Regions from separate parts of the Streptomyces sp. NPDC006711 genome, predicted to be linked through region 1. Evidence: predicted binding sites of a transcription regulator. Region 1 holds the regulator's gene; the other holds the start of a gene.
The links. The regulator HrcA, encoded in region 1, represses chaperone genes, less so after heat shock. The targets are predictions, from matches to a motif close to TTNGCACTCNGNNNNNCNGAGTGCNAA.
Positions count from the first base shown of each region.

Region 2: a site for HrcA is predicted at 1,671-1,697, ahead of groL (chaperonin GroEL). Genes of this name have one in related genera too.

Region 1 covers NZ_JBIAGO010000031.1:775-5,218, forward strand. The annotation lists gene ACFYM2_RS33495 (DUF3097 domain-containing protein) at 1-197, opposite strand, end outside; gene ACFYM2_RS33500 (MBL fold metallo-hydrolase) at 224-946, opposite strand; gene hrcA (heat-inducible transcriptional repressor HrcA) at 1,110-2,129, shown strand; gene dnaJ (molecular chaperone DnaJ) at 2,130-3,269, shown strand; gene ACFYM2_RS33515 (nitronate monooxygenase) at 3,381-4,444, shown strand, end outside.
Region 2 covers NZ_JBIAGO010000012.1:175,515-179,958, reverse strand. The annotation lists gene thrC (threonine synthase) at 1-76, shown strand, start outside; gene ACFYM2_RS23510 (ubiquitin-like small modifier protein 1) at 137-412, shown strand; gene ACFYM2_RS23505 (cold-shock protein) at 812-1,015, shown strand; gene groL (chaperonin GroEL) at 1,827-3,452, shown strand; gene ACFYM2_RS23495 (DUF4097 family beta strand repeat-containing protein) at 3,704-4,444, shown strand, end outside.

The DNA of each region.
Region 1 (4,444 bases):
GGGAAGACCCGGTGCTTGCCGAAACGGTCCTCCAGGGTGACGGTCGGCCCCTGCGCCGTCTTCTCGCAGCGGATCACCGCCCCGCAGAACCCCGTGGAGACCTCCTCGACGACGAGATCGGCCTCGGCGGGAACCTCGGGAACAGGCGCCTGCTTCTTCTTCCAGGGTGGGGTCAGGTCGGGGCTGTAGCTGCGCATGCGTCAGACGATACGGGCGGCCGGCGCTACGACACGCCGAATCTGACGGCGAGTTGGTCACGCTGGGCGCGGACGAAGGACGCGTCCACCACCGCCCCGTGCCCGGGCACGTACACCGCTGCCGGGCCGCCGAGCGACAGCAGCCGGTCCAGGGCGGCCGGCCAGCGCGTGCCGACCGCGTCCGGGCCCGCCTGCGGCTCGCCCGACTCCTCCACGAGGTCGCCGCACAGGACGATCTCCGGCGACCCGCCACTCGCGGGGATGAGCACCACCAGGTCGTGCCCGCTGTGCCCGGGTCCCACGTTGGCGAGCAGCACCTGGCGCCCGCCCAGGTCGAGCGTCCACTCGCCGGACACCGCGTGGTGGGGCAGCACCAGCAGGTCGGCCGCCTCGGCCGCGTCCCGCTCGGGCACTCCCTGGCGTACCGCGTCCGAGCGCAGCTCCTCGGGGTCCAGGGCCCGCTCGATGCCGACGGCCCCGTACACCTGGGCGCCGGAGAAGGCCGCCGTGCCGAGGACATGGTCGAAATGGGGGTGGCTGAGCGCGATGTGGGTCACACGGCGGCCGAACAGGGCCTGCGCCTGCGCCCGCAGTTCGGCGCCCTCACGCAGCGTCGCGCCGGTGTCGTACAGGAGCAGCGCGTCCTCGCCGGCGACCAGCGCGGCGGTCGCGTCCCAGCCCGGCAGGCGTCTGCGCCCCACTGCGTCACCCAGGCGCTCCCAGCCGAACTCTTCCCAACGGATGTCCATGAGGCGACGCTATCCGCGATCCGGGAGCGACGCCGCGAGGTAGCGTGGTCGGCCGCCCTTGCTAGGGGCGTACCGGTCGGCCGTACACTGGCCGGGGATTGCTGGCACTCGAACACAGTGAGTGCCAAACGGACGGCTACTGGAGCTACTGGAGGTGTGCGCGATGCTCAGTGAACGCAGGCTCGAGGTGCTGCGCGCCATCGTCCAGGACTATGTCGGCACCGAGGAGCCGGTCGGGTCGAAGGCCCTGACCGAGCGGCACGCGCTGGGCGTCTCACCGGCGACCGTGCGCAACGACATGGCGGTCCTGGAGGAGGAGGGCTTCATCGCCCAGCCCCACACCAGCGCCGGCCGCATCCCGACCGACAAGGGCTACCGGCTCTTCGTCGACCGGCTCGCGGGCGTCAAGCCCCTGTCGTCGCCCGAGCGCCGCGCGATCCAGAACTTCCTGGACAGCGCGGTGGACCTGGACGACGTCGTGGCCCGTACGGTGCGGCTGCTCGCGCAGCTGACCCGGCAGGTGGCGGTCGTGCAGTACCCGTCGCTGACCCGCTCGACGGTGCGGCATGTGGAACTGCTCTCACTCGCCGCGGCCCGGCTCATGCTGGTGCTGATCACGGACACCGGCCGGGTCGAGCAGCGTATGGTCGACTGCCCGGCGCCGTTCGGCGAGGCCGCGCTCGCGGACCTGCGGGCCCGGCTCAACGCACGGGTGGTGGGACGCCGCTTCGCGGACGTGCCGCAGCTCGTGCAGGACCTGCCGGAGTCCTTTGAACCGGAGGACCGGGGAACCGTCTCGACGGTCCTCGCCACCCTCCTCGAAACCCTGGTCGAAGAGACCGAGGAGCGGCTGATGATCGGCGGCACCGCCAATCTGACCCGCTTCGGACACGACTTCCCGCTGACCATCAGGCCGGTGCTGGAAGCACTTGAGGAGCAGGTCGTGCTCCTCAAGCTGCTCGGCGAGGCCAAGGAATCGGGCATGACCGTACGCATCGGGCACGAGAACAACGCCCATGAAGGACTGAACTCCACGTCCGTCGTGTCGGTCGGCTACGGTTCCGGCGGCGAGGCGGTCGCCAAACTCGGCGTGGTCGGACCGACCCGCATGGATTACCCCGGAACGATGGGAGCGGTACGCGCAGTGGCACGTTACGTCGGACAGATCCTGGCGGAGTCGTAAGTGGCCACGGACTACTACGCCGTACTCGGCGTGCGCCGCGACGCATCACAGGACGAGATCAAGAAGGCGTTCCGGCGCCTCGCACGCGAACTCCACCCGGATGTGAATCCGGACCCGAAGACGCAGGAGCGCTTCAAGGAGATCAACGCCGCGTACGAGGTCCTGTCGGACCCGCAGAAGAAGCAGGTCTACGACCTCGGCGGGGATCCGCTGTCGTCGTCGGGCGGCGGTGGCGGGGCCGGCGGCTTCGGCGCGGGCGGCTTCGGCAACTTCTCGGACATCATGGACGCCTTCTTCGGCACGGCATCCCAGCGCGGCCCGCGCTCGCGGACCCGCCGGGGCCAGGACGCCATGATCCGCCTGGAGATCGACCTCAACGAGGCGGCCTTCGGCACCACCAAGGAGATCCAGGTCGACACCGCCGTGGTGTGCACGACCTGTTCGGGCGAGGGCGCCGCCCCCGGCACCTCCGCGCAGACCTGTGACATGTGCCGCGGTCGCGGCGAGGTGTCCCAGGTCACCCGGTCCTTCCTCGGTCAGGTCATGACCTCGCGGCCCTGCCCGCAGTGCCAGGGCTTCGGCACCGTGGTGCCCACACCGTGCCCGGAGTGCGCGGGCGACGGCCGCATCCGCTCGCGGCGCACCCTGACCGTGAAGATCCCGGCCGGTGTCGACAACGGCACCCGCATCCAGCTCGCGGGCGAGGGCGAGGTCGGCCCCGGCGGCGGCCCCGCGGGCGACCTGTACGTGGAGATCCACGAGCTGGCGCACGACGTGTTCCAGCGGCGCGGCGACGACCTGCACTGCACGGTCACCATCCCCATGACGGCGGCGGCGCTCGGCACGAAGGTGCCGCTCCAGACGCTGGACGGCATGGAGGAGGTGGACATCCGCCCGGGCAGCCAGTCCGGCCAGTCCATCCCGCTGCACGGCCGCGGCATCACGCATCTGCGCGGCGGCGGGCGCGGTGACCTCATCGTGCACGTGGAGGTCCTGACCCCGAGCAAGCTGGACCCGCAGCAGGAGGACCTGCTGCGTCAGCTGGCCAAGCTGCGCGGCGAGGAGCGCCCCACGGGCCAGTTCCAGCCGGGCCAGCAGGGCCTGTTCTCCCGCCTGAAGGACGCCTTCAACGGCCGGTAGGCCGTACGGGAAGGGGGCCGGGGTCACCACCCCGGCCCCCTTTTCGCATCCCCTCCACGTTCCGGCGACCGGCGATTCGGTGCGGGAGCGACGTCGTGGCACGATGCAAGCATGGCTTTGACCGATCTCTGCCGGTATCCGATCGTGCAGGCGCCCATGGCGGGCGGCGCCTCCGGTCCGGCGCTGGCCGCGGCCGTGTCCGAGGCCGGGGGGCTCGGCTTCCTGGCCGCCGGGTACAAGACGGCCGACGGCATGTACCAGGAGATCAAGCAGGTGCGCGGCCTGACCGGCCGGCCCTTCGGCGTCAACCTGTTCATGCCCCAGGACCCCGGCACCGACCCCGCCGCCATCGAGGTCTACCGCCACCAGCTCGCGGGCGAGGCCACCTGGTACGAGACGCCGCTGGGCGACGCGGACACCGGGGGCGACGACAACTACGAGGCCAAGCTCGCCATCCTGCGCGAGGACCCGGTGCCCGTCGTCTCCTTCACCTTCGGCTGCCCCGACCGCGCGGTCGTGGACGCGTTCGCGAAGATCGGCACCTACACGATCGTCACCGTGACCACGCCCCAGGAGGCCCAGGCCGCGCAGTGGGCGGGGGCCGACGCGGTGTGTGTGCAGGGCGTCGAAGCGGGCGGCCACCAGGGCACCTTCCGCGACGATGCGCAGGCCGGCGGCGCGGGCATCGGACTGCTCACCCTGATCGCCCTCGTACGCGACAGCGTCCAGCTGCCGATCGTCGCCGCGGGCGGCCTGATGCGCGGCGCCCAGATCGCGGCGGTGCTCGCGGCCGGCGCGGACGCGGCACAACTGGGCACCGCCTTCCTCGTGTGCCCCGAGTCGGGCGCCAACGCGCTGCACAAACAGGCCCTGACCAACCCCCTTTTCGTCCGTACGGAGTTGACGCGCGCGTTCTCCGGACGGCCCGCGCGGGGTCTGGTGAACCGTTTCATGCGCGAGCACGGCCCCTACGCCCCCGCCGCCTACCCCCAGGTGCACCAGCTGACCGCCGGCGTGCGCAAGGCGGCGGCCGAGGCCGGCGACCCCCAGGGCATGGCGCTGTGGGCGGGCCAGGGCCACCGCCTCGCCCGCGAGCTCCCCGCGGCCCGCCTCGTCGAGGTCCTGGCGGCCGAACTGGACGACGCGGCGGCCGAGTTGACCACCAACCTGCGGAA
Region 2 (4,444 bases), on a different contig from region 1:
GGCCGCCACCTCCCAGGCGACCGCCACCATCCGCCCGAGCCTGGACGCCTTCCGCGACGCGGGCCTGGCCCACTGACGAGGCCGCCCGCACGGCCCACCGAGCCACTGCCGAACGACGACTAGGAGCACCGAAACCATGAGCGTGAACGTCCGCATCCCCACGATCCTGCGCACCTACACCGGCGGCAAGGCCGAGGTCACGGCCGAGGGGACGACCCTGGCCGACGTCATCGCCGACCTGGAGAAGAACCACACCGGGATCGCCGCGCGCGTCCTGGACGACCAGGGCAAGCTGCGCCGCTTCGTCAACGTGTACGTCAACGACGACGACGTCCGCTTCGAGCAGGGCCTGGAGACGGCGACGCCGGACGGCGCCGGTGTCTCGATCATTCCGGCGGTCGCCGGCGGCTGAACCGCGCCCACCGCTTTCGGAATTGCCCCCTCCGCACGGGAAGCGGAGGGGGCAATTCAACATGGTTGAGCGGGGTACAGTTGGGGAAGCCCCCTCGCTCCGAGTGCCACGCGCATATGAGAACGCGACAACATGGGGTCAAAGTGTGTGAGCCGTTTGCGCCTTAAGTGCGCTTTGCCCGGCCCGACTTGCCCCGGAATGCAGAATAAATGGCATTCCGCTCCCCGTGCGTGCCCGGAATTCTCGTCCGATTGACCTGTTGCAGAGGGCAGTTGGGCAGATACATTCAGCCGCGGTCGACGCGTTCCGGCGCACACCCTCTCCTGTCGGAGGGTGCAGGTCTGACCCGGGTCCGCGAAGTGCGGCCCCGTGCAAGGGCCAGTAATAGGGGAGTTAGGCATGGCTCAGGGCACCGTCAAGTGGTTCAACGCGGAGAAGGGGTACGGCTTCATCGCGGTCGACGGTGGTGCGGATGTTTTCGTCCACTACAGCGCGATCCAGATGGACGGTTACCGCACCCTTGAAGAAGGTCAGCGAGTCGAGTTCGAGATCTCGCAGGGCCAGAAGGGTCCGCAGGCGGACATGGTCAAGCTCGCCGTCTGATAGAGACGCGATCGGCCACCGACGCACAAACGCATGAAGGGGACCACCCACCGGGCGGCCCCCTTCACGCATTCCCCGCACCGAGCCCTTCAGAGGCGCGAGCAACTGCACGGGAGGCGCTCACGCCCCGCAGGCATCAGCGGGTGTCAGGGGCGCGGGGAACTGCGCGAGTAGCGAGCACGGCCCGCTGGCGTGATGCGGGTTTGAGGGGCGCGGGGAACTGCGCGGGACGCGGGCACGGCTCGCAGGTATCAGCGGGTTTGGGGGCGCGAGGAACTGCGCGGGAGGCGAGCACGGCCCGCTGGCGTGATGCGGGTTTGAGGGGCGCGGGGAACTGCGCGGGACGCGGGCACGGCTCGCAGGCGCCAGCGGGTGTCAGGGGCGCGAGGAACTGCGCGAGAAGCGAGCACGGCCCGCTGGCGTGATGCGGGTTTGAGGGGCGCGGGGAACTGCGCGGGAGGCGAGCACGGCCCGCAGGGCAACGGCACGCCAGGGGCGCGGGGAACTGCGCAGGCGGCCCCGCCAGAAGCCGCGCCGGGGGCGTGGGGGCAGAGCCCCCCCCCAACCCCGACGGACCGGCCAACCCCGCCAAGCGGCACCCCCCGGTTCAAGAGACTCGCTTGCACTCGCAGGTGCCGAGTGCTAATCATTGGGCTTAGCACTCTCCCAGTGAGAGTGACAGAACTTGGATCGGGTCAGTGAGGCCCGCAACCCGAGTGGGGCAAGGAACCACAAGGGATGCAGGCCGTCCGTCGCGGGCACCGACACGGTCCACGAAGAACGCCACCCCTGTCCGGGAGGACCACTTCACATGGCCAAGATCATCGCGTTCGACGAGGAGGCACGGCGCGGTCTCGAGCGCGGGATGAACCAGCTCGCCGACGCCGTCAAGGTCACCCTCGGCCCCAAGGGCCGCAACGTCGTCCTCGAGAAGAAGTGGGGCGCCCCCACGATCACCAACGATGGTGTTTCCATCGCCAAGGAGATCGAGCTCGAGGACCCGTACGAGAAGATCGGCGCCGAGCTGGTCAAGGAAGTCGCCAAGAAGACGGACGACGTCGCCGGTGACGGAACGACCACCGCGACCGTCCTCGCCCAGGCCCTGGTGCGCGAGGGTCTGCGCAACGTGGCCGCCGGCGCCAACCCGATGGCCCTGAAGCGCGGCATCGAGAAGGCCGTCGAGGCCGTCTCCGCCGCCCTCCTGGAGCAGGCCAAGGACGTGGAGACCAAGGAGCAGATCGCTTCGACGGCCTCCATCTCCGCCGCCGACACCCAGATCGGCGAGCTCATCGCCGAGGCGATGGACAAGGTCGGCAAGGAAGGCGTCATCACCGTCGAGGAGTCGCAGACCTTCGGGCTCGAGCTTGAGCTCACCGAGGGCATGCGCTTCGACAAGGGCTACATCTCGGCGTACTTCGCCACCGACATGGAGCGTATGGAGGCGTCGCTCGACGACCCGTACATCCTGATCGTCAACTCGAAGATCAGCTCGGTCAAGGACCTGCTGCCGCTCCTCGAGAAGGTCATGCAGTCGGGCAAGCCCCTGCTGATCATCGCCGAGGACGTCGAGGGCGAGGCCCTGTCGACCCTGGTCGTCAACAAGATCCGCGGCACCTTCAAGTCCGTCGCCGTCAAGGCCCCGGGCTTCGGCGACCGCCGCAAGGCCATGCTCGGTGACATCGCCATCCTCACGGGCGGCACGGTCATCTCCGAGGAGGTCGGCCTGAAGCTGGAGAACGCCGGTCTCGACCTGCTCGGCCGCGCCCGCAAGGTCGTCATCACCAAGGACGAGACGACCATCGTCGACGGCTCCGGTGACAGCGACCAGGTCCAGGGCCGCGTCAACCAGATCCGCGCCGAGATCGAGAACAGCGACTCGGACTACGACCGCGAGAAGCTCCAGGAGCGCCTCGCCAAGCTCGCCGGCGGCGTGGCCGTCATCAAGGCGGGCGCGGCCACCGAGGTCGAGCTCAAGGAGCGCAAGCACCGCATCGAGGACGCCGTTCGCAACGCGAAGGCGGCCGTCGAGGAGGGCATCGTCGCCGGTGGTGGCGTGGCCCTGCTCCAGGCCTCCGCGGTGTTCGAGAAGCTTGAGCTCGAGGGCGACGAGGCGACCGGCGCCAAGGCCGTGAAGCTGGCCCTTGAGGCCCCGCTCAAGCAGATCGCCGTCAACGGTGGTCTCGAGGGTGGCGTCATCGTCGAGAAGGTGCGCAACCTGCCCGTCGGCCACGGCCTGAACGCCGCGACCGGTGAGTACGTCGACATGATCGCCGAGGGCATCATCGACCCGGCGAAGGTCACGCGCTCCGCGCTGCAGAACGCCGCCTCCATCGCGGCGCTCTTCCTCACCACCGAGGCCGTCATCGCCGACAAGCCGGAGAAGGCCGCCGCCGGCGGTGCCCCGGGCGGCATGCCGGGCGGTGACATGGACTTCTGATCCCAACGGATCGGTAGCTCCAGGCAGTTCACTGCCGCACGTTGTACGCCGAGGGCGGCACTCCCAGCACGGGGGTGCCGCCCTCGGCCGTTTCAAGTGGGGCGGGGGGTACGAAGCCTGGGGGTACGGGAAACCGAACTTCGGCAAGGGTGCTGGCCCCATGGTGCGGGGGCACGGGGGCCGGGCATGCTTGACCGGCAGAGGGGACCGGCACGGGGGCCGCCCCGAGGGGCGTCCGCGCAGGAGAGTCAATGAGCACCACCCAGTCCACCACGTGGTCCACCACCGAGTCCGCCAACGGGTCCACCACCAAGCCGGCTGCTGCCCAGTCCTCCACCTCCCGGTGGCGGGCTCGCGCGTGCGCGGCCGCGGCCCTCACCGCGCTCGCGGCGGGCGCACTCGGCGCGTGCGGGCCGATGGACGACAAGACGTTCAAGGACGACACAACCATCAAGGACAAGGTCACCGCGGTCCGCATCGAGGGGAAGTCGGACGGCTTCCGGGTGCGCGGCAAGCAGCACCTGAGCAGGACGGCGGTGCACCGCGAGGTCACCTACCGGGACAAGTCCAAGCCGGACACCCCGACGTACCGCGTGGAGAACAACGTCCTGGTACTCGGAGGCTGCCCGGGCCACTGCTCGGTGGACTACACGGTCGACGTCCCCGCCGGCATCCCGGTCACCGGCTCCACCACGGCGGGCGGCCTGCACTTCTCGGCGGTCGGCGCGGTGAAGGTCTCCTCCGACGACGGCCGCGTCGTGGTGAACGGCGCGACGGGCCCCGTCGACATCCGCACCACGAACGGCTCGATCGAGGCGAAGGGCCTGAAGGGCACAGGCATCACCACCAGGGCGTCCAACGGCTCGATCTCCCTGACCCCCGCCACCGCGCAGGACATCACGGCCCAGACCGCCAACGGCAGCATCACGGTGACCGCCCCACCCGCCCCGTACCACGTCGTGGCCCAGACCCAGAACGGCAGCAAGAACCTC